Regions from separate parts of the Exiguobacterium sp. SH1S21 genome, predicted to be linked through region 1. Evidence: predicted binding sites of a transcription regulator. Region 1 holds the regulator's gene; each other region holds the start of a gene.

Region 1 (8,049 bases):
CGTGAGCGTCAATGTGCCGTATGCGACATTCGACGTCGCCTTGAGCGTTTTCGACGCACTCGATGGAATCGTCGTCACGAATGTCGGCGTCGGACCAACAGTCACTTTCAACGTCTGCACATGGCGGAACAGTCCTCCTTGACTCGTCAAGGACAGCGTCCCGTTAATCGGCTGACGGGTGAAGCGGAGCGTCACTCGTCCGGTACTGCTTGCCTTGGCCGTAGCAAGTACTTTCGAACCGTTCTTCAACGTGACGGTACTGTTCGGAATCACGTATCCGACCCAAAGCGACTTCTCATCGTTGATTGAGAGCGTCGACAACGATGTCTTCGGCAAGTTGACCGAGACGTCACGCGACTTCGATCCGACCGCCGCTCGGACACGAATCACATCCCCAGGTTTGGCCGGGATCGTGTAACGCGTCGTCGACAGACGTTTCGCCGTGACGAGCTTATCATTCACGTAAAATCGAACTGTCGCCGTGCTCGTCTTCTTGATTGAGAGTGTCGCTTGTGTCTTCGTCATCAACGTATCCGTCACACTGAGCGTCGGAGTGAACGCACGGACCGTCTTCGTGAGTTCGTACGTCGCATCGCCGCTCGAGCGTGTGACGAGGATGACATCCCCTTCTTTCAGTGGGGTGTCAAACGTGTACGGCATCGCACGTGTTGTCGCCACATGCATCCCATTTCGATAAATGCGATAGGCCTGATCGGTATTCGATGTAACGTTGATGGATTTGTCATAAATCAACGGTGTCCGAGTCCAAGTAAAGACAGGCGGTTCCACTCTTGTCTCCACGGTTGTGAGTCGGAACGCTGAAGCGGGTGCCTCTTTTAATTTGAAGTAGACTTTTGTTCCGATGTCTACAGGCATCGTATTGAACTCTTTAATCGAAATGAGTCCGTCCTCATCTGCCTGCTCATTCGAAATTTCGTAGTATTTCCCACTGCGAATCAACACATCCACCGAGGCGTTCGGCGTCGTTTTTAACGTGACACCTGAAGTGACGGTTTTCGTCAGAACCGAGATGCCGTTAGGTGACGTCTCCTCACTCTCCTTGACCGTCTGAAGTTCGATTGGTTCGGCGTACACGCCAGACTTACTACCGATTTTCACGGTCACGCGAGACCCCGGTGTGAACCAACGCGCCGGTTGCCACGTATAGCGCCCTGATTCATCTGATTGGACCGTCGTCGATTGATAGTTCAACAATGAATCCGATGAATTCGATTGATACAAGTTTTTCGTCACGCTGACAAACACCGGCGTGTTCGGTGCCGTCTTCCCGCTGATTGGGCCTAAGACACCGGTTGGCGGGTCGAGCGTGAGCGGCACATATTTCGATGCCCATAAGTCTAACCGTCGCTCAAAATCGTTCCACTTAAAAATCATGTCATACGATTCATTCGTCTGTAGCGTCAGTTTCCCTTGCTCCCAAACGAATGGATCGTCTTGATAGGCTAAACGTGCAGTCAGCTCAGTCCATGGAATCGGTAAGGCTGTTCCATCGACGAGTGTCGCCGTTCCGCTGACCTCATAGGGACGACCTACCTCATAGCGAGTCGTCGTTTTCGGAACATTAATATTCAATTGCCATGGCGCTTTCCATAAAGACTCCGGTGTGTAGACCTCCGTCTTCTTCATGCCAAAAACGTACCAAGGACCGTGTTGTCGAATGTCAGCGTCATCAATTGGTGCCTCTTTCCACTCATTCGTGCTGACGTTATAACTGACATAGAATGTCGTATACATTTCTCGCGTCATAAAGTAGTAGGTGCCGTCTTTCCACGTAAGATTACTTACGTCTGGCGCATCTTTCTCAATCCATCGTTTCGTCGCCAAATCGAAAATAAACATGTGCTCCGAGTCATCGCTTTTGATTACGAACCATTGATTCGCTTCTTTGATGTGACGGGCCCACTTCACCTGTCCTGAATAGGAACTGATTGTCTCAAGCACTTCTCCTGTAACCGTCCGCTTCGTCACTTGACCGCCGGCGAACGCGAGGACGTTCCCATCGTCGAGCAAACTGTATACCTGACCACTGCCTTTCGTGAGTGATCCGCGAATATCACCTGACATCGATGTGATGATATACTTTTCGTCATCAGCCCATAACATCATTCCTGTTGTTACATTCGTTGAGACGAGTCGATTCTCACTTCCTGCTTCGATTGGGAATGTCGTCGCTACATTCGTACGTATATCCCACATCACCCACTCCGGCCACCCTTTTAACATAAATCGGCCGTCCCCGATCGCATAAATATTATAAGCAGCAGACACTCGAATCGGTAATGTATAGACTTCACCGGTCTTCACATGTACGAGCGTCTCAGGATCTCCCGAGCGCCACACATATTCACTATTTCCTACCACTTCTCCCGCCGGAATAATTTCAGGCTTGGCATAACTATCTGCCCGAACATCTAATCCGGGCGCCGCCACCATGACGAGCACAACGAGTATGCTCCATAACCATTTGTTCATCGTTCTCCTCATTTCTGTTTATGAATACATAACTTTCAAAAATAATCCATTTTTGATTTAACATTACTAATTTTAAGTTGTTTTTTCAAAATTGAATAGCCCTAAATTTTAAAAAAAGAACACTCCGTCTCATGACGTAGTGTTCATTTCTCATTCATTTGTTTCATCAAATCCATCTGTTCTTTCACTTGCGCTTCTTTCTCACGTCGGAGCACACCGCGATACGTCACGCGCGAGATCGATAAGCTGATCTCATATAGGAAGAAGAGCGGCAGCGACACCATGAGGTGCGACGTCAAATCCGGCGGCGTGATGAATGCCGCGATGACGAACAAGGCGAAGTAAGCGTACTTCCGAATTTTCGAGAGGAAGTACGGTGTCACGACACCGATGCGTGTCAAGAACATCGTCACGACCGGAAGTTGGAACAACAGCCCGAACGGGATCGTCAGCTGCAACAGGAACGTGAAATAGTTCGTCGCTCCGATGATCTGTGTCAGACCGAGGTCTTGCCCGAGGTCCGTCGAGATATCGAGGACGAGCGGGAACAACCAATAGTAGGCGAATGCGAGACCGATGAGGAACAAGATAAAGATGACCGGGATATAGGCGAGCGTCCATTTTCGTTCATTCGGATGCAGACCAGGTGCGACGAACGCCCACAGTTGATACAGTAGAAATGGACCCGATGCGACGAGCCCGATGACGAGCGCCAAGTTCAAGTAGATCATGAGCGGGTCCGCGACCCCAAAGGCGTTCAGCTCGAGCCCTCGTTCGACGAGGTCCGCCTGCAGATAGGCGAGCACGTACTTGACACTCGGCAAAGCGATCAGAAAGAAGGCAAAGACGACAAATGCCGACAGCATCAGTCGTCTCCGCAGCTCTGTCAAGTGATCGGACAGTGCCCGTTCTTGATCAGGTTGATGGCTCATGGCTTACTGCTCTTTCTTCTCAATTTCTTTCTTGTCGGTCTCGTCGTGCTCTTTCATCATACCGTTCGTGGCATTTTTGAACTCACGGAGCGTCTGCCCTGCTGCCCGGCCGAACTCTGGCAATTTCTTCGGCCCGAAGAGGATGAGCGCGATGATGGCGATGACGAAAATACTGACGCCACCTGGCATACCGACGACGAGTGATGATTGTAGAAATTCCATTATTGATGGACCCCCTCAGCGGATGGATAGTGTTGCATAAAGTAAATGAGCGACTGGAGTTCGATCGACAAGTCGATATGATGGACGCGGACCGTGTCCGGTACAGTCAATCGTGCCGGCGTGAAGTTCAAGATTCCTCGAACGCCATAGCGGACCAAATCATCGGCGACCGGTTGCGCGTAAGCGGACGGGACCGTGAGGATGGCGACATCGATCTTGTTTTGCTTCATGATCTGTTCCATCTCATCGACGTGATGAATCGGGACACCTGACATCGTCGTGCCGACTTTTGTCTCGTCTGCGTCGAACCCGACGACGATATGTGTGTTATTGTTTTTAAGGAAGTTATAGTTGACGAACGCTGTCCCGAGATGACCGACCCCGACCAAGGCGACGTTCGTGATCTCGTCTTGATTCAGCGTCTTACGGAAAAATTCTAACAGATACTGTACGTTATAGCCATATCCCTTTTTACCGAGCGCACCGAAGTATGAGAAGTCACGGCGAATCGTTGCCGAATCGACCTTGACCGCCTCGCTCAGTTCAGCAGAAGAGACACGCTGTTTCCCTGACGAATGTAGGCTTTGGATAAACCGATAGTATAGTGGCAACCGTTTGGCTGTCGCTTGCGGAATCTTTGGTTCGTTTTGACTCAACGGAAAGAGCCTCCTTTTTACGACGCGTTTCAAACGAATCTGATTTCATACACCTTGATTGTAAACGAATTCACATAAGCACTCAATGAATATACCTGAAAAGGGGAAGAAATAAAGTATACTAAACAGAGAGAAAGGGGTTTTTTCACTTGATCCTACTGCAAGTCAACAACTTATCCAAATCGTTCGGCGTCGAGCCGATTTTAGAGAATGTCAAACTAGAAATCCAAGAAGGCGAACGCGTCGCCCTCGTCGGCCGCAACGGCGCCGGTAAGTCGACGCTGTTAAAAGTCATCGCCGGCGAGTACAACTATGACTCGGGCGACATCATGAAGCCAAAAGACGTGACGATCGGCTACCTCGCCCAAGACTCAGGATTAGAATCGAACGAGACGATGTGGAACGAGATGCTCACCGTCTTCACCGACTTGATCGAACAGGAGAAGACGCTCCGCCAGATGGAGCAAGACATGGGTTCGGAGCGGATCTTGAACGACCCGGCCGCCTACGAGCGTCTGCTCGCGGCGTATGACGAGGAGCAGCACACGTTCAAAGACCGCGGCGGCTATCAGTATGAAGCGACGATCCGCTCGATCTTGCACGGGATGCGGTTTTATCCGGACGACTTCGAACGTCGGATCGATACGCTCTCAGGCGGACAGCGGACACGTCTTGCCTTAGCGAAGATGCTCCTGCAAAGCCCGGACCTGCTCATCTTGGATGAGCCGACGAACCATTTGGACATCGAGACGCTCAGCTGGCTCGAGAAATATTTGAGCGGCTATAAAGGTGCCGTCCTCATCGTCTCCCACGACCGTTACTTCCTCGACCGCGTCGTCTCTGTCGTCTACGAGCTGTCACGCAACCGCAGCCGCCGCTTCGTCGGGAACTATACGAAATTCCTCGAGCAGAAGGCCGCGCTCTACGAGCAAGAGAAGAAACAGTTCGATTCGCAACAAGAAGAGATCGCCAAGATGCAAGACTTCATCCAACGGAACATTGCCCGGGCGACGACGACGAAACGCGCCCAAAGCGTCCGCAAGCGGCTCGAGAAGATCGACCGCATGGACGTGCCGGACGGTGATGAGCGGAGCGCGGTGTTGTCGTTCTCGATCAAACGTCAAAGCGGGAACGATGTGTTGAGCGGCAGCGACCTCGCCATCGGCTACGAAGAACCGATCGCACAACACTTGCGTTTCCAACTGCAGCGCGGCGAGTCGGTCGCCCTCGTCGGCCCGAACGGGGTCGGCAAATCGACGCTCCTCAAAGTGTTGACGAAACAACAACCACCGCTCACCGGTGACATCCGCTACGGTACCGGCGTCGAGATCGGCTACTACGACCAGGAACAACAGAACTTGTCGGACGCGAACCGCGTCATCGATGAGATTTGGAACGACTGGCCGCTCATGCGCGAGCAAGAAGTCCGCAGTCTGCTCGGCCAGTTCTTGTTCAGCGGCGACGACGTCATGAAACGCGTCCAAGAACTATCCGGCGGCGAACGGGCCCGGCTGACGCTCGCCAAGCTCAAGCTCGAGCAACCGAACTTGCTCGTCTTGGATGAGCCGACGAACCACTTGGACCTCGACTCGAAGATGATCCTCGAGAACGCGCTCGTCGACTATCCTGGGACGATCCTGTTCGTCTCCCACGACCGTTACTTCATCGACCGGCTCGCGACGCGTGTCTTAGAGATCACGCCGAACGGCATCGATGAGTACCTCGGCGACTACTCGTATTACGTCGAGAAGAAAGAAGAGCTCGAGGACCTTGCCCGGCTCGCCCGCGAGGAGACGAAACAAGTCGTCGTCAAGAAGCAGCGCGCCGACAAGGAACAGCAGCGCGAAGAACGCCGGTTGAAACAGCGGGTCGAAGAGATCGAGCTGACAATCGAGCGCCACGAAGCGCGGCTTGAAGAAATCGAGCAGCTGTTATGCGAACCGGACGTGTTCAACGACTTCGCCCGCGCCCAAGAACTGTCGACCGAGTCCGATGCGACGAAAGAGTCGATCACAGAACTGTTCGCAGAATGGGAGGAACTCCATTCATGATGCGTTCCCGTGCCATGCGGATCGATTGGATGCATGCGTTCCTGACCGGGTTCGTCTACATCGTGCCGAGTGGGACCGAGTATATCTCGGAACTCATCCGCGGCGAGGCGACGAACGTCCCGATCATTTTGTTTTACTTCCTGCCGATCGTCGTCGGGTTCATCATCCAAACATGGTCCGGTATCGTCATCAGCCTGTTCAGCGGCTTGCTTATGAGCACGTTGTTCATCCGGCTCGTCATTTGGCCGGTCGATGTCACGGTGCATAGCTTCTATACGCCCGGCTCGGTCTGGGGCCACTTCTATCAAGAGACGCTGTTCATGTGGGTGCTCGCCTTGGTCGTCTTCATCGTGAGCCGTATTAACACATGGTATCGAGAGAACTATCGTTAACCCAAAATACACCATATAAATAGACCGCTCCTCTTTATAAGGATACGGTCTATTGTTATGTCTATTTTCTACTAAAGATATTATGGTTTTAACTAAAAGCTATAACTTTTTTATCTTATTCATTTTGATAACTATGTAGAGGTTTAATAATATACTCTTCCCCAAGATCAATTACATTAAGGGTAAGATTTTTTGTCAATTCTTCAATTTCTTCTGGTTCGAGTGAAGTACCTACAATCGTTTGTACTTTTGTTGTCGATAATACTTCAAATAGCTGCTTCTGACTTTTAACCGCCATTTGTTGTTGTCCTGGTTCATCAAACACTATAAATCCGGGATGATTTCCATTGAAGTTTTGACTCGTTTTATACATAGCAAGCATGTAAGACCAAATCAAACGAATATTATCACTTGCTGAAGAACCAAATTTGATATCAAATCCACTAACGGTAGGAGTATATTTATCAAGAGAAATTCTAATTTCATTCGTGTTAATACTAGAAAAGCTAAAGGTTTCAAGCAAATTCAAGAATTCTTTCTCAAAGTTATCTATCTTTTTATTGTCTAAACTGGAGAAATAATTTTTAGGTAAAGATTTTTTTCTAAACAAGTAATCTTCCCATTCTATTTTGATAGATTCAAACCTCTGTTCTATTTTTTCAAATGATTCGTTAGCTTTTAAAAGTGTCTTTAGAAGAATCTTCAATTCTACTAATTTTTCCAATTCCCTTTTTGTAGGTAACTGAGGATTTTCGTTCAATTCCTCTTTGTATAATCTCAACTCTCTCCTTGCATTATCAAGGTGTTCGGCAATTGCAGCATATTTAGAGTATTTATTTTTTAAAACATTCTTAGATTGCTGTACTCCAAATTTTAGTGTACTAATTTGTTCTTTTATAAATTTTATATTTTCTTTTAAATCTAAAGGCTGAATACTTGTTTCTGAAGGCATCAGAGAGTCTTCAACACTTTGATTACATGTTGGACAAATATGATGAGAGAAACTTAAGTCAAGATTTGATCCCAACCTGTATAATTTTTCAGCTTCTTGATTTCTTTTTAAATCTATTTCTAGGTGTTCTAAGTTTTCATTCATTGATTTCTGATTATTTTTTTCTAGATTTAAATCCTGTCGAATAGAGTTTAGTTCATTTTGTAATTGTGACACAAAAATGTCTTGCTCCTTAATCTTTGTTTCATATTCGGTTGCAACATCAGATATCTTAACCACATTGTAGTTCTCTTTTTCCTTTATAACACTCTCTAATTTAAATATACGATCAATAATCGGCATAGACTTTTT
Region 2 (8,049 bases), on a different contig from region 1:
GTCAGCATACAGCTCGATGCCGTTCCCTTCCGGATCGTTCAAATAAAACGCCTCACTGACCAAATGGTCGCCTTGACCGACTTCAATCCGTCGCTCGATCAAATGACGGAGAATGCGTCCGAGTTCGACGCGGTCCGGAAGCAAGATTGCCATGTGGAACAAGCCGGCCGCCTTTCGGTTCGGACGCACACCTTTGACTTCATGCAAGATGACGAGCGGCGCATTCGACGCACCGAGCGTGACGCGGTCGATACCGACTTCGAGTACTTCCATTCCAATGACTTGTTCGTAAAACTGTTTCATGTTTTCTAATTCACTGACTCGGAGCGTGACCGGTCCGAGTTGGATATTTTTTAAAATCATGTTTTCTCACCTCTCTCTTTACTATACATGCCGTATCCCGTTTGCAGAAGACGGCACAAAAAGGTGGTATAGTTACCGAAAGGATACTTAGAGAGGAGTGAGACTCATGACGATGATCTCAAGCTGTGAAGTCGATACCGCACTCGAACTGATCACCGGTAAATGGAAACCATCGATTTTACTCGCGCTCATCAACGGCGGGACGCTCCGGTTCAGTGAACTGAAACGCTCGCTCCCGAACATTAGCCAAAAGATTTTGACAGCCCAGTTGCGTGACTTAGAAGAGCAAGATATCATCATCCGTACCGTCTATCCGGAAGTCCCGCCGCGCGTCGACTATCAGTTGAGCGAGTACGGCAAGACGCTTATCCCGGTACTCGAGACGATGAACGCTTGGGGCATGAAGCACGCTGCGCGCATGCAACAAAAATAAATTGTCCACATGTGGATAACTCATTTCCGTATTACCGCCCATCACTTATCCACAGGAGGATCTCATGATTCGTTATCCACAGCTCACCGGCCGCCACGTCGGCGTCACCGCCCCTTCGTCCGGCGTACCAGCCGCGCGTCATAGTTTACTTCACGAAGCTGAGACGACGTTCGCACGCCACGGCTTCACGCTTCAATTTGAACCGTCTGTTTGGACACAACATAAAGCAAAATCGGCGCCGGCCGCAGTCCGTGCCCAAGAGCTGACGCGACTGTTCCACGATGAGGACGTCGATTTGATCATCCCGCCATGGGGCGGCGTCTTGTTGCTCGAGCTACTCGATAAAATCGCTTGGGACACGCTCCCAGCGAAGTGGATGCTCGGCTACTCTGACGTCAGCTTATTTTTATTCGTCTACACGCTCAAGACCGGCATCGCTTCGGCTCACGGGACGAACCTTGTCGATCTGCGCGGGGAATCGTGGGATGCGACGAGCTCGCGTTGGCTCGACGTCTTATCGACGAAACACGGCGAGACCGTCATTCAACTGTCTTCAGAGCAATTTCAAAAAGAATGGCAGCACGGTAACCCGAGTCCATGCGTCTACCATTTGACCGAGCCGACCGAATGGAAATCACTCGGTGGGACGGAAGCGACCGGTCGTCTGCTCGGCGGTTGTATCGACGTCCTCTTGCATACGATCGGGACGCCTTACGGTGACGTCGCTCAGTTCCAACAGACTCATTTGAACGATGAACCGATTCTTTGGTATTTCGAGAACGCCGAGATGGATGTACCGGCACTCAAACGGACCCTGCTTCAAATGAAGTGGGCCGGTTGGTTTGATCATACGACAGGCATCTTGTTCGGCCGTAGCGATGCCCAACCACCGGTACAAGGTTATACGGCAGAAGACGTCTACGCTGAACTACAGGAACTACTCAACGTTCCCATCATTTATGACATCGACTGCGGGCACGTGCCACCACAACTGACACTCATTAACGGTGCCCATGCCTCGATTCAAGTCGAGGACGGGAAAGGCACGCTCATTCAAACGTTCAAGGACTGAGAATTCAGCCCTTGATTTTTTTTATCATGGAAGTCAGATGGCTTCGAAAACGCCCTTCTGGGAACAACTCGACCTCTCGTTCAATCAACGGGACCCATTCATCGCCACATCCATAACTCGTTCCAATTAATAACCCTTCAAAGTAAATCGCTTGATCGACAAACCCGTGCTTCGCCCACTGATCGTGATGCTCCAACAGCTTCAAAAATGATTTCCGGCCTGTCTCGACTTCACCAGTCAGGGCAAAATAGACACCTTTACTCATCTCAAATGCCGCGATGAATTCTGTATTGCTTTCTAACAACTGATCCATGACAGCAATCTGTTGTTGTAAAAGGTCTATTTTCCGATACTCAATCGCATATAGCGCTTCTGTCATCGCTAGACGAATTTGCATCGTCACGTCTCCAGTGAAGTCAGTATATTGTTTTGCTTTTTTCAACGCATCGATAATCACCGCTTCGTCTTTCAAATAAAGCGCACAAATCGCAATCGTGCGGTACACATCATCGACGCGATAATATATTTTCGTCCGTTTCATATAATCAAGTGTATCTTCGAGACGACGAACCGCACCTGGCAAATCATCGTCATACAACATATTTCGAAACACCATGAGCATACTAAACTCGACGCGAGTTTTCGTTTTCATACTTCTCGAATCAATCAATTCAATCGTGTCGATGCGTTCAATCGCATCGTCAAAACGATTCCACATGAGTAAATAAAAGGCTTGGCTAATGCGAGCCATGATCAGCTCTTCTTTCTCCTCGACCCGTTCGAACACCGTAATCGCTCGATCATACAACTCCAGAAGTTTTTGTTGATTTCCACTATAAAACATACTGTCCGCAAGTAATGTGTAAGCCTTCCCTTGCCATACCGAGTTCATCTCTAAGTCTAAGTAGGGTGAGAGAGCCTTTTGAACAGCTTCATCTTCCCATGAGTTAAGACTTCCTTGCATATATTCAATCTCTTCGACGATTTTTTGTAAGCCCGCCTCACGAGGATCGACAAGTAACGACTGCACCGACACGTCCAACCGCTTGGCAATCTCGCGCAGACTGCGCATCGACGTTTCGGCTTTCCCGTTCTCAATCATACTGAGCATCGATTTCGTGATGATGCCGTCTGCGAGTTGACTTTGCGTCAACTTTTTTTCTTTTCGTAACGTCTTAATCCGCTGTCCAATCATAGAGCACCTCTTAAAAGTTAAATTTAATTGAACTTATTGTTTACAAATCTCTTTTCGTCGTCTATTATAATGTTAAATCACATTGAACTTAATTGCAAAGGAGACTATGTATGACTACTTCTACCTCGAACTTGCACGTGTTGTTGCTCGGGAAATTCATGTCGTTATTCGCTTCCAGTCTATTCACGTTCGTCGCCGGATTGACGGTGCTGACAACTTCCGGTTCCGGGCTCCAGTTCGCCCTCGTCTTACTGGCCGGGACGTTGCCTCGTGTTCTATTATCACCGTTTGCCGGTGCATATGCTGACAAATTGAACCGAAAACGCGTCATCATCACGATGGAATCGGTCAACGGGCTATTGTTCTTCTTGGCCGGGGCCGCGAGCCTCATTTGGACGTTCGGCGTTCCTGCTTTCTTGATTATTACATGTCTGCTTTCTATCGTCTCCACTTTCTTGTCTGTCACGTTGACGAGTTCGATTCCACTCCTGTTCGACGAAGACGGGCTTCAACGCGCCAATTCGCTCATCCAAAGTATCATTTCCGTCTCAAGTATTGGTACGCCACTTTTAGCCGGGGCGCTGTTCAAGCTATTACCGATTTCAGCGTTCTTGTTCAGCTCATCCCTCTTGTTCCTCATTGCCGCCCTGTTCGCCTCACGTCTCACATTCCAAGCGTATGAACATGCTTCCACCGATCAATCGACGTGGGACGACGTCCGCTCCGGTTTCCGCTATTTGAAACGCCAACGCGTGCTATGGACGCTGACGATTCTTGCGGCGTTCCTCAACTTCTTCTTCGTGGCTTCGGAAGTACTGTTCCCGATTGCCGCCTTGCAACAGATCGGGGTCAGCCCGCTCCAGTTCGGCTTTTTAGAAAGTATGTTCGCAGTCGGATTTTTAGTCGCCTCTCTTGCCCACGCGCTGCCGTTCTTTAAGATCAAGTATCGTCTAGCGACGGTCCGCACATCGCTTATCGTCATGAGTTGCCTCTTTATCGGCCCGGCCGTTCCGCTCTATTTTGACTTCTCGGTCACACCCGCCATCGTCTTCCTCACCGGATTCGCTTTGTTGAGCGGTTTCTTCATCATCCGCGTCAATATTCCCATCCAACTGTTTTTGCAGACGAACACGGAACCAAGCTACCTCGGTCGTGTCATGGGTGTCCTCGAATCACTCGCCATGGGGATCACCCCGCTCGGTTTCGTGTCGTTCGGGTTATTGAGCGAATGGATGTCGGTCACGTCACTTTATACAATTTGCATGGTATGCCTGCTTTCGATCACGCTGTTCGCGATGCATCGCATCCGTCACGATATCGCGGTTGAAAAAGCGACGGTACTGGCTGAAGTCGAAAGCGCGCCGACGCGTCAATGAACGAAAAAAAGACATCGAACGTTTTTCAGTTCGATGTCTTCTCTGTTGATGGAAGGACTCGTTTCTCTAACAAGAACGGTCCGAACGGGATGACCGAAGCCATGACCGCGAGGACTAACACTTTGAAGCCCCAGTTGAAGCGCCACGCCATGTAAACCGCTGCCGCCACGTAAGCGACGAACAGGAAACCATGGGCCGCACCGACGATGCTGACGGCTAGCGGCATGCCAGCCAAATACTTGAGCGGCATTGCGATCAACAATAAGAGCAGGAATGACATCCCCTCTGTATAACCGAGCCATTTGAATCGAGTTGCGTTCATATCCGTTCTCCTTTTTAATCGATGCTACGTTCATCGTAGCCGATAGAGGTGAAGTTTGTCACAGGAGAACGTTAGAAAGTCGTTAGGCTATTTGACGATTTGGTGAACGATGCGAAATTTTTGTTTCGACGAAGCGGCGAAGGAACAAACCGTCGACGCCGATTTTGCCTGCGTTGTAGCCCGCGACGAGAATCAAGACCGATACGATCAACATCGTCGGGTTCGTGCTGACCGTTCCTGACAATAAGAATGCCATGTTCATGACGAGTCCGAAGAAAGCCGCACTGCGTGTGAGGGCACCAAGCAAGAGACCGAGACCAACCAAGAACTCACCGTATGGAATTAAGATATCGAAAAGTGCTGCGTTTGGGATCGCGAAGTTTTCAAGGAATGTTGCCCACCAGCCGGCGACCGCCGGGTGATCTCCCGTCGCAAGCGTGAGCGCATTATTCAGAAAGCCTTCTGATCCGAACCCGCCTGTGATTTTACCCCATCCGGCTGTGAGCCATTGATAGCCGAGCCAGATCCGTAACACCGTCAAGATGCCGGTTGCGATGTTGTGGTTTTGCCAAAACTTTGTGAACATGATAATTCCTCCTTTTGAATGGGTGAATGATTGCTTATATGTGATTACATTCACAATATATCACCCATGTTCATGTTTTCACATAGCTTGAGACAATAGTTCACGTTTCGTTCATATGTGTGTCACAGGTCAGTCACTTTTTGGAAATTGCACCAAAAAAAGCAACGTCTGCTCGAGACATTGCTTCCACTGATTTAAAGATCAACTTGTTGTGGCGGTTGGCCTTTTTTATTCATCACACGCATCGATTGCGGTGAGATTTTTAAAATGACGAGTTTTGGATCATCCGGGCCGTCGAACCAGCCCTCAAGCTTTTCGTTCCACACTTTTTCTTTCATCGACTCGTCATCAGACACCGACGTCTCTCCTAAAATCTCTAGATACGTGTCGCCGACCCCGTCCCCGTCGTAGCCGATCAAGACGTGCGTATACGGATTGTTCTTCAACTCATCGACTTTATCCGTATCTTTCGAGGTTGCCGTATAGAGTGTCAGACCGTCATGGAAAAACGTCATGTATCGGCTGTGCGGCTTCCCTTTATATACCGTGGCCATCGTTCCCACGTTGCTTGCATCTAGAATTTGTTGTGCCGTTGTTTTAGCATCCATTTTTAAAGCCCCCTTATCATAGTCACTCGTATAATCATTCCCTTGCGGCACTTGATTAAACACGAAGACACGAAAAAACCTGCTCGCCGAAGCGAGCAGGTTATAAAATTCCTTAGAAAGGAAGATTAGATTTTTTCAACGTTAGAAGCTTGTGGGCCACGAGCTCCGTCAGTGATTTCGAAAGTTACTGCTTGGCCTTCTTCAAGTGTCTTGAAGCCGTCGCCTTGGATTGCTGAGAAGTGTACGAATACGTCGTCTCCGCCTTCCATTTCGATGAAGCCGTAACCTTTTTCTGAGTTAAACCATTTTACTTTACCTGTGTTCATAATGAACCCTCCTGAAATAAACGCTGTGCGTTCTAGTAGTGCCTTACTAGAAAAAACTGACCAAAAAAAAGCACAAAACTTGTTGGATTATCTTTCATGAAAAATAATCCCAAGCGATTGTGAATTATGTTTCCAGCTATTCTTAATTAAGCACATATGTAATATACCATGGATAAATGCTTCTGTCTACTAAATACTTCGGTTTGCTAAAAATAATTTCAAAACGGGTACATCACATGTAGTGAACGTTAGGAGGACGACTCATATGATGAATCAAATTGACCGCACGCATATCGCTGCCACCATCGCCCGTCACGCGGCCTGGTCGACAGACGAGCTATTGACGGAGACGCTCGCTTGGCATCAAGCGACGCGACACGATCATTATCCTGACCAATCCAATTCGTACCGCTCCCACTTGCCGATGACGGAACGAATTACACCGGTGACGAGTGCACTCCCGCTCGAGGTCGTCGACGATCTCATCCGGCCGGTCTGGATGCGTCGTCTCGACGCGGAACATTTGAATTTACTGCAGACGACACGCTATCACGTCGCCGTGACCGATTACGGGGCCGTCGGGGACGGCAAGACGGACTGCACGCTCGCATTCCGGCTCGCGCTTCGGTCGAACCGCCACGTCCACGTGCCGGCCGGTGTCTATATCGTCCGTGGCGTCCGGATCCCCTCGAACTGCGTGCTCGAAGGTGCGGGACAACTGGACACGGTATTACGCTTGGCCGACGGTACACCGAAGCATCGCCGTCTGCTGCGAAATGCGACACCGTTTTATGGGAATCATCACATTGAGGTCGCCCATCTGACGCTCGACTGGAACGTCGAGCGCCTTGGCGACGTCGATCGGACGTCGAGTGGAGACACGGCTTCGAGCGCGTTGACGTTCGCCCACGTCAAATTCGCCTGGGTCCATCACGTCACCGCCAAAGGTGCCGGGCTGCACGCGTTCGATATCACCGCCCCTCACTACCATTACCTCGGGGACGGGTTGCGTGCCAAAAAAGGCAGCCGCTACATCTGGCTCGACCGCTGCGAGGCGACGAACTATGGGGACGACGGCATCACGACGCATCATAGCGACGCCATCTACATCACGAACTGCTATTGTCATCACCCGCACGGACGTACGCACGCCCACGGCTTCTCCAATTCAAACGGCATCGAGATAGATGACGGTTCGCGTCACGTCGTGCTCGTCAACAATATGACGGAAGGTTGTTTTGGAGGCGTCGAGGTGAAAGCCCACGGTACGTCCTCGGCCGCCCATGACGTTCATATTTTTGGGCACGTCTCGTATCGTGATAACCGGTCCTTCAATTTTCGCCACATCGGGCACCACTTGGCCGACGATCCCGAGTCGAAGACGGCGCGGTTCATCTCAGGGACGAATTTACTATCGATTGAACCGGTACGCTCGAAGCTATACGCCAAGTCGTCGCCCCGTAGCCTCGTCATATCGGCGTACCAAGACGTATTGATCCATGGCTTTACGGCTATCGGTGACCCGTCCTATGATTATACAGGACATCCAGCGCTCGCCGTCCAGTATAAGTCTCGGAACGTTCAATTAAAACGAATTGCCACAAGCGGGTTCGTTTCTAGCCGTGCCGACATCGAACTTTTCGGCGGCGACAATCGGACCGATCACGTCACAATCGAAGATGTCACGTGCCGGAATTCGGCCCCGATCTCAGTTAAGATCGGCGGACAGCTAGCTAACGTCGTGCTAAAACACATCGAAGGCGAACAA
Region 3 (8,049 bases), on a different contig from region 1:
GGGGCCAAGGCGGCTTCTCGTGGGGCAGTGTGAGAGACCAAGTCGTGTCGACGATGCTCGTCACGCTTTGGGTATTCATCGGTGTCGAAGGGGCGGTCGTCTTGTCGGGCCGGGCCCGTAAGCGCTCGGACGTCGGGAAAGCGACCGTCATCGGCTTACTCGGCACGCTCGTTATTTACTTGCTCATCTCGATCATGTCACTCGGATTGCTGAACCCTGAGAGCGTGGCGAACGCTTCGCAACCGGCGATGGCGTACTTGCTCGAATCGGCTGTCGGACCGTGGGGCGCGATGCTGATCAACGGGGGCCTCGTCATCTCGGTACTCGGTGCTTGGCTTGGATGGACGTTGCTTGCGGCGGAAATTCCATTTGTCGCCGGTAAAGACGGTGTCTTCCCGAAATGGTTCACGAAAGAGAATAAAAATAACGCACCGGCCAATGCACTCTGGCTCACAAACGGGTTGATTCAGTTGTTCCTCTTCACCTTCCTGTTCTCAGACGCTGCTTATAACTTTGCGTTCTCACTCGCTTCGAGTGCCATCTTGATCCCGTATGCGTTCTCGGCGTTCTACCAAGTCAAAGTCGCCAAAAACGGGATTGGCTATGATGCCGGGGAACGTCGGACGCGTGACCTTATTATCGGTGCGGTCGCCTCGATTTACGGGATCTGGTTGATCTATGCGGCCGGGATCGATTATTTGCTGCTCACGACACTTCTGTATGCACCAGGGACGCTGCTCTATATTAAAGCGCAGCGTGAGAATGGAATTAAGACGTTGACGAAAACCGAATGGATCGTGGCTGGTATCTTGACCGGACTCGCGATCTTGGCAGTCGTACGGATTGTATCAGGCAACATCTCAGTCATATGATCGGGGGAATCGAGCATGCGTAACAAACGAGTGGTCATCGCCTTAGGCGGGAATGCGATTCAACAAGGAAAAGATGCGACGGCGGGCGCTCAAATTCGGGCCGTCGAGGCAACGGCTCAGTCGTTGGTCGCCCTCATCGAAGAAGGCGTCGACGTCATCATCACGCACGGGAACGGTCCGCAAGTCGGAAACTTGATTTTGCAACAGGCGGCCGCGGACAGTGCGGCGACGCCGGCGATGCCGCTCGACGTCTGTGGAGCGATGACGCAAGGGATGATCGGGTATTGGTTCGAGAACGCCCTCACGAAGGCGCTTCGGTCGCGCGGCCTCGAACGTTCCGTCGCCCCAATCGTGACGCGGTGTGTCGTCGATCCGAACGACAGTGCCTTCAGTCACCCGACGAAGCCGATCGGTCCCTTCTATTCAGAAGCGGAAGCGTCGGCGCTCGAACGGTCGACAGGTCATGTATTCAAAGAAGATGCGGGCCGCGGTTATCGCCGCGTCGTACCAAGTCCGTACCCGACAGCGATTTGTGAGCATACGGTCATCCGTGATCTCGTCGACAACGGCCACATCGTCGTCGCGTCCGGCGGCGGCGGGATTCCCGTCATCGACACGCCAGACGGATACGTCGGGGTCGAGGCGGTCATCGATAAAGACTTTGCCGCCGCGAAGCTCGCGGAACTCGTCGAAGCGGACATGTTGCTCATCTTGACGGCCGTCGAGCACGTCTACGTCAATTTCGGGACGACCGAGGAAGCCGCGCTAACCGAAACGACAAACGAGCAACTCGAGACGTATATCGCCGAAGGTCAGTTCGCACCGGGCAGCATGTTACCGAAAGTTCGGGCCGCCTTGCAGTTTGCCGAGTCGGGAACGGGCCGCGTATCCGTCATCACGTCGCTCGAGCAGGCGCACGCTGCTGTCCGAGGAGACGTCGGGACGAGAGTCCGGCTCGCCGCGACGCTCCAACAATGATCAACGCCGTAGACATCTCGTCTACGGTTTTTTTGTGCATAACGCGGACCGGCCGTTTTTGAACCGCGAACAAGGGGAAGGGTTGTTGTATGTCAAACCTGACATTGCTATCATCATCTGTGTAAACGGTTGCACTAATATGGGGGAAGGATGTGACGAAGAGCGGTAACGCTCGAACTTATGCGTCTATTTGAACAGGAGAACGTATACACACAGCAAATGAAGCCACTTGCAGATGAACGTGCCGTCGTCCAAGGGAGCTGCTATCGCTTCACGGTATTGACGAGCCAGTTGATCCGGATGGAGTACGCCGAGGACGGTGTGTTCGAAGACCGACCGACCCAAGTCGTTTGGAACCGGGACTTTAACGTCCCTGACTTCCGGATCATCGAGGACGAGAGTGAACTGCAAATCATCACCGATCACGTTCATCTGTATTATACGAAAGGACCGTTCGCGCCGAACACGCTCTACGTCGACGTGAAAGGGAACTTTAGTACGTACTATAGCCGCTACACGTTCAACGGCCCGGAACGGACGCTGAAAGGGACGGCCCGAACGCTCGATCATGTCGATGGGGCGACCGAGCTCGGGGAGGGGATCGTCTCCAAGCAAGGTTACGCCGTCATCGATGATTCGGACTCATTTCTCATGACAGATGACCGCTTCGTTGAGCCGAGACGAAAAGGCATCCATGATTTGTACTATTTCGGCTACGGGCACGAATACAAGCAAGCGCTTCACGATTTTTATAAGCTGACAGGTCCGACACCGATGTTGCCGCGAAAAGCACTCGGTAACTGGTGGAGCCGCTACTGGCGCTATGACGAGACCGAGTACAAAGGCCTCATGCGTCGGTTTAAAGAGGAAGACATCCCGTTCTCGGTCAGCGTCATCGATATGGACTGGCACGTCACCGACGTCCCTGAAGAGTACGGGAGCGGCTGGACCGGCTACTCATGGAACAAGAATCTGTTCCCGGACCCAAAAGGCTTCTTGACGTGGTTGAAAGAAGAGAACCTGCTCGTCACGCTGAACTTGCACCCAGCCGACGGGGTCCGGGCGTTCGAGGACCAATACGTGGCGATGGCCGAAGCGATGGGGCTCGACCCATCGAATGGGGATCGCATCCCGTTCGATTTCTCTGATAAACGTTTCATCCAAGCGTATTTTGAACAGATGCATCATCCGCACGAGGCAGACGGCGTCGATTTTTGGTGGATCGACTGGCAGCAAGGGTCGACATCGAAAATGGAAGGGCTCGACCCGATGTGGATGTTGAACCATTATCATGCGGCCGATATTTCCCGGGACGGAAATCGTCCGCTGATCTTCTCGCGTTATGCCGGACCGGGCAGCCATCGTTACCCTGTCGGTTTCTCGGGAGATACGCTCATCTCTTGGGCATCGCTTGCGTTTCAGCCTTACTTCACGGCGACGGCGTCGAATATCGGTTACGGTTGGTGGAGCCACGACATCGGCGGGCATTACCGAGGGTCGAAAGACGATGAGCTCGCCGCGCGCTGGGTCGCGTTCGGGGTGTTCAGCCCAATCATGCGCTTGCATTCGACGTTCAGTATCTTTAACGGCAAAGAGCCGTGGCGCTTCGGTCTCGAGTCCGAACGGTCGATGAAGTCGTTTTTACGAATCCGCCACCAACTCATCCCGTATTTGTACACGATGAACCGGCGTAATCATCAGGATGCGCTCCCGCTCATCCTCCCGATGTATTACGACCATCCCGACGAAGAAGGGGCGTATAGCGTGCCGAATGAATACTACTTCGGCAGTGAACTCGTCGTATCGCCGATCGTCGAGCCGATGAACAAGCGGCTTCACGTCGCGGCGACGAACGTCTGGTTGCCTACAGGCGATTGGTTCGACTTCTTTACGGGTCATCGCTACGAAGGTGATAAGTCGATCCGAGTTTTCCGTGCGCTTGACGAACAGGCCGTATTCGCGAAAGCTGGAGCGATCGTCCCGCTGGCCGCTCATCGCTCTGGACGCAACGACACCGACAACCCGACCGATCTCGAAGTCGTCGTCTTCCCAGGGGCATCGAACACGTTCACGCTGTATGAGGATAACGGGACCGACCGGGCTTATGAGACCGGGGCTTACGCCGAGACGACGTTCACCCTCGACTGGGACGAGCGTAGCCTGCACGTTCATGTCACGGGCGACACGTCCGTCTTACCGTCAGACCGGACTGTCACATTACTCATACGCGGGGTGACCGGTTCGGGCGAGTATAAACCGGAGACGCAGACGTTACGACTCGAACTCGGTAAAATTGATGAGGAAGTGACGGTGCCGCTCCCTGTCGAGGTGACAAACAACGGTCATCGACTGGAGCGCTTATATCGCTTCATTGACCGCGCCGAGATATCTTACGATTTGAAAGACCGCCTCTACCGGATGGCGGCGTCGAAGACGAGACTCGAAGCGTGGCTGTTTGATCTGCATGCGCTCGAACTCGAACGCGATTTGCAAGATGCGATCATGGAATTGATGCTCGACTGAGGAGAGGGGGCAACCCCTCTTTTGTCTTGTCAGAAAACTGTCGGAATTTGAAAGCGTTTTCACAAGTTGAGTCTCGTATACTAAAAGAAAGATGAACAGTTCGGGAAGCGAGGGATTGATCATGAGACAGCAATGGACAGTCGACGATTTAAGACAACTCGATATCTTCAATAAATGCACGAGCCGCGAGCTAGAGAGCTTGCTACCGCACGTATACTGTCGGACGTACCGAAAAGGGCAGCTTTTATTCATGGAAGGCGACCCGCGTGAGCGCGTCTACTTTTTAATCAACGGGTATGTGAAATTCGAGCGGTGCAATGAAACGGCGACCCATCAATACACCGACTACTTGAAGCCGAAGCAGCTGTTTCCGTACAGGGGACTGTTGTCGGAAACATATTACCAACATTCTGCGGAAGCGCTGACCGATATTGAAGTCATTTATATGCCGACGGATCGCTTTGAAGCGCTCGTCTCAAGGAATGCGACGATGCTCTTGCACATCGTCGGTCAGATGAATCGAATCCTTGACCTTCATGAACGCCGTGTTCAGGAAATCATCACGCCGAGTGCGAGCGACCGGGTGATCAATACAATCCATTACTTGATTGAAGACCTCGGAGAAAAAGAAGCCGACGGTGTGCGCGTACGTTGTCCGTTCACGACAGTTGAAATCTCGAGACTGTCGGGGACATCGCGCGAGACCGTGTCCCACATCTTGTCGCGGCTGCGAAAAGAAGACATCCTCCAGTTCGACGCTCACCAACTCGTGACGTTACACCCTGAGTATTTCGAACAAGCGACACACTGACGCCACGCTGCATTCGTGGCGTTTTTTTGCACGTCTCGATAAGCGAAGCGTTCGCTATGGACCCTTACATCAGTTATAATTAGTGAGAATCATCACAAAGAAAAATTGTCATGCACGTTTAGAAAGGATGAACGCAGTGAAACGACTGCAAGCTCTCGCTTTGGCCGAGAAAGGACATATCGTCGGGCTCGTCATCGCCGCGGTGATGATTGGGTTGTCCATCTTGGCTCAGGCTTATTTGATCGTCGACGTCGTCGACCGAGTATTTTTAAAAAACGAATCGTTCCAAAGTGTCATCCCGTCTCTAGGTTGGCTCGTGATCGCGTTGCTCGCACGTGCCTTGTTCGGGTATGTCTCGGGACGTATCGGTGCCAACTTGTCGGAGCGGGCGAAGCGGACGCTTCGACGTCAACTGCTCGACCGCTACACATCGAATCCAATCGAGACGTCTCTATCCGGACAGTCCGGGAAGAAAGTCAGTGTCTATATGGATGCGGTCGATGAGGTCGATGCTTACTTTAGCCAGTACTGGCCCCAAGTCATCCAGACGTCGATCATCCCGCTGCTCATTCTCGTCGTCGTCTTCAGTCAGCACTGGATCTCAGGTGTCATCATGATGGTGACCGCGCCGTTCATTCCAATCTTTTTCATCATCATCGGTATCGCGACCCAGAAGAAGTCTGAAGAGCAGATGGAGAAAATGAACCAGTTCTCGGGGAAATTTTTAGACGTCCTTCAAGGATTGACGACACTCAAGCTATACGGACGTGCCGAGCAAGAAGCGCAAGCGATCGAGAAGAGCAGTCTCGACTTCCGGGATGCGACGATGGTCGTCTTAAAGACCGCTTTCTTGTCAGGGCTCATGCTCGAGTTCATCTCGATGCTCAGCACCGGCGTCGTCGCTTTAGAAGTGGCGCTCCAGATGGTCGTTTGGCAAAACTTGACGTTTTTCGCCGGCTTCTTGATTCTTGTCTTGGCCCCGGAATACTATTTAGCGATCAAAGACCTCGGCAGCGCCTTCCATACGGGGCGTGGCAGCATGGGTGCAGCCGATCGCATCTTCGAGGCGCTCGACGCCCCGGACGATCGTATCGAATGGGGAGACAGACCGCTAACAAACCGGACGCCCGAACTCGTGCTCGATGCGGTCTCGTTCCAATATGAAGGGGGTCGCTTCACGCTCCACCCGCTGAGCGGGGTAATCCCGGCACGGTCACACGTCGCCTTGGTCGGCGCGAGCGGATCAGGCAAGACGACCGTGTTGAACGTGCTGTCCGGTCTTGTGAAACCGGATAGCGGCCGCGTCCTCGTCGACGGGGAGCCGCTCGAATCGTTCACCGATACGTCTTGGTACGGGACAATCGGGTATATTTCGCAAAACCCGTATTTGTTCGCCGGCAGTCTCGCCGCTAATATCGCCCTCGGTGAGACGGCGGACGAGACTGACATCATGCGGGCGGCTGAAGCCGCAGGCCTCGTCGAGGTCATCGCCAATTTGCCGGACGGGTTGAATACCGAGCTCGGAGAAGGCGGTTACGGATTGTCCGGTGGTGAGCGGCAACGCCTCGCCCTGGCCCGTGCCTTCTTGAAGCGTCCAGGTATCATCTTGTTCGATGAACCGACGACCGGTCTCGATTTGGTGACCGAAAGAATCGTTCGGCGCTCGATCGAGGAGTTGTCGCGTGACGCGACGCTTGTCACGGTCGCGCACCGTCTCCATACGATCAAGCAAGCGGACGCGATTTGGTTCATGGACGAGGGGAACCTCGTCGCGAACGGCACACATGAGCAGTTGCTCGCTGTCCCGGCCTACGCCGACTTGTTCACGTTACAGAAAGGGGTGAGAGGATGAACTCACTTTGGACGATCACAAAATGGATGATGAAAGAGAAAAAGGATATTATCCTCTCGATCTTCTTCGGTTATACGGCAGGCCTCGCGGCTGTCGCCTTGTTCGCGGCGAGTGGATATCTCGTGTCGCGTGCCGGCCTCGTGCCGCCCCTCTATGCGCTCATGGTGCCGGTCGTCCTGATCAAGCTGTTCGGCGTCATTCGGGCGGGGAGCCGCTACCGCGAACGCTTGGCGTCACACCGGGCGACGTTCACGATTTTAAGCGAACTGCGCGTCCGGTTTTATCGCCAGCTCGAACCGCTCGTGCCGAACATCTTCGCCAAATACCGGAGCGGGGACTTGCTCGCCCGTGTCGTCGGAGACGTCGAAAGCCTTCAAAACTACTTTTTGCGGGTGTTTTATCCGCCAATCATCTTAGTGCTCGTCTTCTTGAGCACAATCTTCTTCGTCACGTTCTTCTCGATGACGGTCAGCCTTTGGCTCGTGTTCGGGGTGTTCGTGACCGGCTTTTTGATTCCGATCTTGTTTGCCGGCATCCGAGCGAAGCATGACCAGGAAATTCGGGCCTTGCGCGGCGATTTGTCGAGCGGGGTGACTGAGATGATGTACGGGTACCGCGATTTATTGCTGCACGACCAGCTCGGCAAGACCCGTGACGACTTGCTCGCTCGAAGCGATCGTTACGCCGCCGCACAGCGCCAAGACGTGACGAACCAGTTCTTCAATTCGTCGCTCGTCGTCGCCGCGTCACTGCTCGTGTCGTGGGGCGTGCTCGCGATCGGTGCCTACCTTGTCGTCGATGGCGAACTGGACGGCCTGTTCTTGGCCATGCTCGTCATGATGTCATTGACCGCGTTTGAGAACGTGACACCGATGGCGGTCTTCCCAGGTCACTACGCCGATAGTAAACAAGCGGCAAACCGCTTACTTGAGGTCGTCGAACCAAGTGATCACCTCGTGGCGGCAGAAGCGGCACGTGACGACATAGCGCTTCAGACGGCGCCTGACATTTCG
Region 4 (8,049 bases), on a different contig from region 1:
ATCGATACCGTGTACTCGTCCGAGTGTTGCCCGTCCCCGAGCGCCCCCATATCGACTGCGATGTACTCGTCAACTTCGTCCGGGATCCCGGCGTTCCCACCAAAACCGACCTCTTCATAGTTCGAAATTAAATAATAGACTGTATGCGGTAAGTCCGCTTTGACCAAGTCACGCGCCAAATCGAGCAGGATGGCGACTGACGCCTTGTCGTCAAGATGACGCGATTTAATATAACCCGTCTCCGTCTGTTTGAAACGGGGATCGAACGAGATGAAGTCCCCGACTTCGATTCCTAACGCTCGGACGTCGTCCGCCGTATGAACGTCGGCATCGAGACGTACTTCAATGTTCGCCGCCGTCCGCTCGGCACTGTTCGTGTCTTTATAGACGTGCACACTCGATTGATGGACGAGGATCGTCCCGTCCACCGCCTCGCCCGCTTCGCGATGGACGAGACAGTTCTCACCTTCGATCGCGGTCCAGGCGTAACCGCCGACTTGTGTCAGCCGCAAGCGCCCGCTCGGCAACACTTCCTTCACCATCGCACCGAGCGTATCGACGTGGGCGGTCAAAAGACGGGCCGGCCCGCTTTGGCCAGGAAACTTGGCCAACAATGCACCTTTTCTCAACCGGCTCGTCTCAATCCCTAGATCCGTGAGCTCACGTTCGACGTAACTGACTGCTTCGTGCGTCATTCCAGAAGGACTCGGAATCTCTACTAATCGTTTTAACGTATCAATCATGTTGTTACTCCTTTGTCATCGATGATATCCGAGCCAGTATAGTGTCCCGGTCAATAAAACTGCCAGCGCCGTGAACAACAGGCGCCATTTTTTTGTCGTCTCGTCAGGTAATCCGACCACGCCCGCCATCAAAAATCCACCGATGAGGCCACCGGCATGGGCCGAGTGGTCCAAGCTGGCACCGAGGACGAAGGCGAGCCCTACGTTTAATCCTAACATAATAAACAGCGGTGGGCCGAGTGTCTTCATGAACAGCGAGCGGTCACGCAGTCCGAAATAGAGCAGTGCGCCGACGAGACCGAACAATGCGCCGGACGCCCCGGCCGAGATCGCCTCACTGAACGCGTAAGAGGCGGTCGACGCGATGACGCCCGCCAACAGATAGATCGTCAAGAACCTCGGTGACCCATACATGCGTTCGACGAGCGGGCCGAGCGACCAGAGCGCGAACATGTTGATCGCAAAATGAAACCAACCGATATGAAGGAACATCGGTGTGACGAGGCGCCACCATTCGCCTTCATCGATGAGCGGATTGACTTTGGCGCCGAATCGGATGAGCGTGTTCGGATCGAGCGTCGAGCCGAATGATTCGGCGAGCCACATGACGACAAACGTCAACATCATGAGCGCATAGACGAATTTAGGTTCACCGAATGAGAATCGCTTCTTCAGTTCGGCTTTTCGCTGTTTATCGAGTGCGAGCGCGAGCGGCCGAAACCGGGCCTCATCTTGGTCATCGCCACACGAATGCCTATCGAGTCTCACCTTGGCCGCGACTTGGAACGACAACGTCTCAAGTCGCTCCTCATCGACGAGCGCGTCGCCGTATATATGAACGTGAAGCTTCGCACGCCCGAGTCGTGCGAGTCGGAACGAGCTCATGACCGCCTCGATCTCGATCGCGACATGGTTCGCCCACGCCTTATCTGTCTTTATGTACAGGTGATAGAGGTCTCCAGCTTTCGTGTCGAACAATAGCAGCGCGCGCGAAGGCTCGAGTATCCCTTCGACCCGACCGCCTGCCTCGACCGCATGGTAAATGTCTTCCCAAAAACATCCCGATTGCGTCAACTGAATCCCCTCCTTTCCTTCTGTCTTAATTGTAATCCAATTCGATCATGACGACAAAAGTTGGCGCTTTCTGAATCTGTCCGGCATCCGTGGCAACACATCAAAAAACGTAGCCGGCATACGCCGACTACGTCTATATCGCAAATATATTATAAAACAGGTTGCATCGTTTTCAACAACACGTCTGCCGAATGGAGCATTTTCTGCTTCTCTTCTTCTGATAACTCGATTTCGACGACTTGACGCACGCCTTGGCGGTTGATGATTGCCGGCACACCGATATGAATATCGTTCAAGCCGTACTCTCCGTCCAAGTAGGCACCGACCGTGAGCAGCGTGTTCTCGTTACGGAGCACCGCTTTGACGAGACGAAGCAAGCCGAGACCAATCGCATAGTAAGTCGCGCCTTTACGTTCGATGATGTGGTACGCAGCGTCACGAACGTTGACGTAGATATCTTCAAGATCTTCCCACGTATACTCGTCGTTTTCTTCGAGCAACTGTTCGACCGATTTGCCGTAAATCCGGGCGTTGCTCCACGCTGCGAACTCGGTATCGCCATGCTCACCCATGATGTAAGCGTGGCAGTTGCGCGGATCGACGTTGAAGTAATCACCTAGCATGTAGCGGAGGCGTGACGTATCGAGTACAGTCCCTGATCCGAAGACGCGATGTTTCGGAAGACCAGAGTATTTCCAAGCTAAGTGTGTCATGATATCGACCGGGTTTGACGCGACGATGATAATACCGTCGAAGCCAGAGGCCATGATGTCAGTGATCATCGCTTTCATGATTTTCGCATTTTTCTCAACGAGGTCGAGACGTGTCTCACCTGGTTTTTGAGGAGCGCCGGCCGTGATGACGACGATATCTGCAGCACCGCAGTCCGTGTAATCTCCAGCCCAGACGCGCATCGGCGACGAAGCGAACGAGACGCCGTGGTTCAAGTCCATCGCTTCGCCTTCTGCTTTCGCCTTGTTGATGTCGATGATGACGAGTTCTTCACATAGGCTCGCTGTCGTCAATTGATACGCGAAGCTTGCACCGACCGCTCCGGCCCCGACGAGAGCGACCCGTGTTACTTTTGCATGATTTAATGTTTCCATGTTGTTTTTCCACCCTTCAAACAATCTGTTTCATGTTTTTGCTTTGTCTGTCACACCTAGATTGTAACATCATTCACAAACAGTCAATACAAGAGAAACCGTTTTCAGTTTGGCAATATTGTGACAAAATTCACATTCGTTTGAAACATCCTCATTCTCTGTATTACCCTTATGCGAAAACAAGAAAACCAATCGCTGCCGCGGAGGCGATCGCCAAGAAGTTAACGGCGTCGTTGCCGAGAAAGCGCCATCCAGATACATAGTCGGTCGCTTCGCCGTGATGCAGCTTTTTCTCCGTCAGTTTTTGGCACGTCCGACAGCGATACTTCCGTTGCACGGTCGCACCGAGCAACGTATCGACGACGCTGCCGCTCAGCCCGAGCGCAATCAATAGAAATAGCGTGCCCATCGTTATATTTAAGAACGGGAGCGATGCCAAGACGATGATCGTCGCACCGGCGACAGACATGAGCGTACCGAACGGTGACACCCCACCGCTCGTCCCCGGTTCAACTTCACGCAATGTCAAAATTGAGCGCGGTCGGCGCGATGCGAGAACGCCGAACTCGGACCCCCACGTGTCACTCGTCGCCGCCGCGATTGAAACGACGTAAGCGAATAGCCACGCCTCGTTCGAAGTCATCGCCATTCCGACGGCGGTGAGCATGGCGATTCCTCCGTTCGCAAGCACTTGCACAAAGTCACGCGGTCCGGATTTTTCGACGATGTCATCGACCGATGCTTTGTCGCGGGCGCGATATTTTGAAGCGAGCGAGGACGTCGAAAAGAACACACCGAGCAAGTACAGCCCGAACCAGCCAAAACCAAACCCGATGACCGTCCCTGTCACGATCGTCAAGATCGCCCCAGAGAACGTCAACGACTGGAGACGATATCCGGCCAGTGCAACTAGACAAGTTACGAGGACGATTGAGAGCATCGAATCATTTCCCTTTCTGTCACGATCAGTTCGACAGGTATGTCGTGTGGTTCGATCGGTATTTCGTCGAGCACTTGTACGTCGTAGGCGAGAGCGATTGTCGCACCGCGATATGTCGCTAAGAAACGGTCGTAATAACCCCCGCCCCAACCGATCCGATATCCAGAACGGTCAAAGACACGGCCTGGGACGATACAGACATCAATGTCGAGGTCGGTTTCCGCGGTCGTCGGCTCGAGAATACCCATTACCCCCGGCTCGAGGTCGCTGAACGTCCTGATTTCGTGGAACGTGAGCCCCTGTTCCGTTACTTTCGGCACCAACACCGATTTTCCTGCTTTTAAAGCTGTATCGATGAGCGGACGCGTATTCACTTCAAGGTCGAGTGACAATGTGAGTGCGACCGTATACGCTTGTTGCCACTCAGGGAGCGACGCCACGGTATGTAAGATCGCTTCATCACGCTCGTCACGATCGGTGAGCGCGCGAATATTCACATGAACCGCTTTTCGGAGCTCTTGTTTAGCTGTCATTTGTTATTCCTCCTGTCGAAAAAAAAGGCCGCCACATGAGTGACGGCCGGTCTCAATTATTTCACTTCGCGGTAAAGCGTGTGACGACGGAGACGTGGGTTGTATTTGCGCAATTCGAGGCGCTCTGGGTTGTTACGTTTGTTTTTCTTCGTGATGTACGTGCGATCGCCTGTTTCTGTGCAAGCTAGTGTGATTTTAACGCGCATATCTTTCACTCCCATCTTACTAATGTTGTATCAAGTGCTTTTGCTTTACAGTCTAAGCATACTCAATTATCCTACCAAGTTTTTTTTGAAAAAGCAAGGTTATTTCACGTTCTTTTTCAAACGTTTCTGCTCGTACGGTGACGCGTCGAGCGGTAGGCACGTTTTTACGTTATCGCCGATCACATACCGCGTCGCGAGCTCCTCGATCGAGAGCTGTTCACCGACATAAACCGTATCAGCTTCCGAGAGGACGCCGTTCTCAATGCGATGAATCGCATCGAACAGGCCACCGTGCCCGTGCGGGTTGCGGGTCGTTTCAAATGACAACATAGTTGAGTATAACGGAACATCTAGTGACTTCGCAAGTGAACGTGCAGCTGGAATCGTCATCCAATCAAAATGATGGACCGCTTTGAAGTTGACCATCGTCTGTAACTGTTGGACGAGTTTCACGTAGGCAACGTTCTGAGCAGCGATTTGGTTCATGACATGCTCTAGAAACGGACTCGTGAGTGGGACCCGGTACACGTGCACGCGATTGTGACGCTCGTATTCAGGCAATCCTTCACTGTGCGGCGTGAGGACGTAAACGGTCTCCCCGTCAGCTGCTCGTGCCTCGACTTCAGCGACGACGCGGTGACCGAGGTCACCCACGATATTGCCTGTATATTCTGGCGTGAGGACGAGAATGACCTCACCTTCTTCGCCACGCTCCTGCGTCACATAATAGTCGTGCGGAGATAGGAACGTATCGATATCAATGTCCACGTCGTCTAAGAACGGATAGACCGTGTAGTGCTCGTCTAGCAAGCGATCCGATAGCTTGCCTTCGTAGAGAGCCGTCTCGAGTTCGGCAAACAGACGGGTATGTTCCCGGAAACGTTCGGCGGCGTATTGCGCCGTCGTCTGGCCATCCAAGATAAACGCCCAATCGCTCGAGACTGAGAGCACATAATGACGAATGAGCTGTCTCAAAGCCCGGTCGGCGAGTGGCGAAGTGTTCCGATAGTCAGCCACGTCTTTGACGAGTTGCGTCTCCATCGTGTGCAAATGTCTGAGCATCCATTCGTTGCGTTCGTTGATCCAAACATCGCCGTAACCTTTCCGGCCCCACGTGTTCATCGAAACTTGTACTGTTTGCAGGTCTTGGAAATGACGCTCGAGGAAGAGTGCCGGCGTGATCGTCTCAATCCCGTACGCCTCTAGTCGCTCTGCGACTTGCCCTAAAAATTCAGGGCCCTCAAACCACCAATGGCCGAACAGTTCGGCGTCAAACGGTGCCGTGACGAGGAACGGCGGGAACGTTTGTCCACCGTGCGCTTCTAAATGTGCCGCGAGCGTCTCGGCGAAATCGGTCGCGTGATTATCGATTTGATGTTCGGCCCATCCGCGGACGTAAAAGTCTTTTTCGTCGCTGTCTCCCGTGATGCGATGCATCTTCAGACCTGTGTCGAAGCGGATGCCCTCTGGATGCATGAACGCTTGAATGTATTCCCAGTCCCGGTCGTAGGCGAGATCGCGATAAAACTCGCGATAATCCGGATGCCCCGGATAACCGATCATCGAACTCCAAATCTTCCCGGAGATGATTTGATCACGTGGGAACAAAGCGACTCCGTGCGGCGAATAGACAGGCGCACCGATGCCTTTGTCCGGCGTCGGGTCGGCTTCGAGCAACGCGTGCTCATCGACGAACGTGTAGCGAATCCCTTCCTCATAGAGGATGCGGTCGACTCCTGGCGTATACGCACATTCCGGTAACCAAATGCCGGTCGGACGGAAGCCGTAATGCCGCTCGAAGCAGTTCAATCCAGTCCGAATCTCGGCCCGTGCCGCCTGATCGGTGAACAGATGCGGGTTGAAACCGTGTGTCGCCGTACATGTGACCATATCGATGAAGCCTTGCTCACGATATGTACGGAACGCATGGTTCAAATTTTTCTCCCAATGGAGGAACGTATTCTTCAAGTCTTGATAACGGCGTTCGTAAAAATGAAGCGTCTCGACTTCTTGTTCGCTCCGACCCTCAGCCAGTTCGATTGAGATCAGTTCAAGCATCTCATCTAAATGCCCAAGATAGCGATCTTGGACGAGTGGGTCGGCGAGCATTTCGACGACGGGCGGAGAGATACTGACCGTCCAATGCAGGGGCCGTTGAAGTCGATCGACCTGCCACAGAATCGGGATGTATGTCTCCGAGATGGCTTCATATACCCAGCGCTCTTCTAGCCGGTGTTTCTCTTCATGCCTCACGTACGGAAGATGGGCATGTAGGACGAGTGAAAAATAACCTGGTTTCATAGTGTGTCCTCCTCAGCGTACGCAGCGGTATGCAGAATATTTTGGTAACGTATCGAGTAGTTCTGGTGACTCGACTTCACCGAATTGCCAACGTCTGACCGGTTCGGCAAAACGTCCGACTCCTGCCGGTTCGTTCCGCGGCGTATCAATCGGCATCGAGGCGACGAGCGGAAGAAATTCGCCTTCCATCGTCCGAATCCCGAATTCGAAGACGTACGTCGTGTTCGGGTCAAGCGGACGGACGAACCAACTGTTCGTCATTTCCGGCAACTCGAACGTATAAGACCGGTTCGCATGACCAGATGTGTAATCGAGCAGGGTGATGTCTAAGATGCGGAACGCCTTCGGCAAATCTTCCCACGGCCGCATGAACTGCATCGTCAGCGTCTCTTTCACAGCGTCTGACACTTCCCAAAAAACATAGACCGCGTTCGGGGATTGGACGACTGCGTGCATGAGGTCGACATCGTAGCGGTCTGGAAGCTTCCAAAAACCGTCTGGACCTGTTTCAAGGAGCGGTGACTGCTTTGGCTCTTCGTGATGGAGTGTCGAGGCGACTTGCCCCACTGTTGGAGCTTCTTTCTCGTTTCGTTTCATTCTATCCTTCCCTTCATTAGAAGATTTTTTAGGAGCGGTTGTCGGCTTGGTGACCTCACCGTTCTGGGAACGCCATTTACGCCATGCGTACTGGACTTTTCCGACTGGCATGTCTAATTGTTCTGCAATCTGTTTTAACGTAAGCCCTTGTTGTTTCAAGGATACGATTTTTTCTTCCATTTGTGTCTGGCTCCCTTCCAAAAAAAAATCCATATGCTCTACGTATTCGTTCTTTTTCCGTGAATTCCTGCACAAAAAAAGTAAAGAACAACAGACCTGTTGTTCTTTACCACTTTTATCACTGATTTAAATCATAATGCTTCCCTTTTTCGAGAAAAATCAAATGTTCCCCGAAATTGGTCACATGGTCGCCCATCCGCTCGAGATAGCGGGCGATGTTTGCAAACTCATAGACATCGTTCGTTCCGACCGTCATCGTCGGCAGACTTCCGATATATTGCTTGATCGCCTGTAAGTTGAGATCATCGATGACTTTGTCCATCTCATTCAACTCACGGACCCGGCTGGCTTCACCTTTACGATAGGCAC

The links. Region 1 encodes Rex, which represses fermentation and respiration genes when NADH is low (regulators of the CRP and FNR family bind a similar motif). Its sites were predicted from a motif close to TTGTGAAATATTTCACAA; they were not measured.
Region 2: a site for Rex is predicted at 5,386-5,403, ahead of EVJ24_RS14085 (DoxX family membrane protein). Genes of this name have one in related genera too.
Region 3: a site for Rex is predicted at 5,265-5,282, ahead of cydD (thiol reductant ABC exporter subunit CydD). Genes of this name have one in related genera too.
Region 4: a site for Rex is predicted at 3,042-3,059, ahead of EVJ24_RS04430 (L-lactate dehydrogenase). Genes of this name have one in related genera too.

The regions. Positions count from the first base shown of each region.
Region 1 is NZ_SJUY01000009.1:88,968-97,016, forward strand. It holds gene EVJ24_RS12610 (hypothetical protein) at 1-2,493, opposite strand, end outside; gene tatC (twin-arginine translocase subunit TatC) at 2,637-3,425, opposite strand; gene EVJ24_RS12620 (twin-arginine translocase TatA/TatE family subunit) at 3,429-3,647, opposite strand; gene EVJ24_RS12625 (redox-sensing transcriptional repressor Rex) at 3,647-4,303, opposite strand; gene EVJ24_RS12630 (ABC-F family ATP-binding cassette domain-containing protein) at 4,453-6,354, shown strand; gene EVJ24_RS12635 (hypothetical protein) at 6,351-6,746, shown strand; gene EVJ24_RS12640 (hypothetical protein) at 6,862-8,049, opposite strand, start outside.
Region 2 is NZ_SJUY01000013.1:20,764-28,812, reverse strand. It holds gene EVJ24_RS14115 (VOC family protein) at 1-363, opposite strand, end outside; gene EVJ24_RS14110 (winged helix-turn-helix transcriptional regulator) at 470-796, shown strand; gene EVJ24_RS14105 (S66 family peptidase) at 861-1,868, shown strand; gene EVJ24_RS14100 (helix-turn-helix domain-containing protein) at 1,873-3,063, opposite strand; gene EVJ24_RS14095 (MFS transporter) at 3,174-4,439, shown strand; gene EVJ24_RS14090 (DUF3817 domain-containing protein) at 4,465-4,761, opposite strand; gene EVJ24_RS14085 (DoxX family membrane protein) at 4,844-5,347, opposite strand; gene EVJ24_RS14080 (pyridoxamine 5'-phosphate oxidase family protein) at 5,542-5,955, opposite strand; gene EVJ24_RS14075 (cold-shock protein) at 6,081-6,281, opposite strand; gene EVJ24_RS14070 (glycoside hydrolase family 55 protein) at 6,547-8,049, shown strand, end outside.
Region 3 is NZ_SJUY01000001.1:567,509-575,557, reverse strand. It holds gene arcD (arginine-ornithine antiporter) at 1-872, shown strand, start outside; gene arcC (carbamate kinase) at 888-1,850, shown strand; gene EVJ24_RS02795 (glycoside hydrolase family 31 protein) at 2,031-4,373, shown strand; gene EVJ24_RS02790 (Crp/Fnr family transcriptional regulator) at 4,495-5,184, shown strand; gene cydD (thiol reductant ABC exporter subunit CydD) at 5,312-7,036, shown strand; gene cydC (thiol reductant ABC exporter subunit CydC) at 7,033-8,049, shown strand, end outside.
Region 4 is NZ_SJUY01000002.1:179,994-188,042, forward strand. It holds gene EVJ24_RS04420 (M42 family metallopeptidase) at 1-743, opposite strand, end outside; gene EVJ24_RS04425 (rhomboid family intramembrane serine protease) at 759-1,817, opposite strand; gene EVJ24_RS04430 (L-lactate dehydrogenase) at 1,967-2,923, opposite strand; gene EVJ24_RS04435 (DUF92 domain-containing protein) at 3,093-3,863, opposite strand; gene EVJ24_RS04440 (5-formyltetrahydrofolate cyclo-ligase) at 3,842-4,396, opposite strand; gene rpmG (50S ribosomal protein L33) at 4,453-4,617, opposite strand; gene EVJ24_RS04450 (1,4-alpha-glucan branching protein domain-containing protein) at 4,702-6,903, opposite strand; gene EVJ24_RS04455 (DUF4912 domain-containing protein) at 6,916-7,713, opposite strand; gene phoU (phosphate signaling complex protein PhoU) at 7,799-8,049, opposite strand, start outside.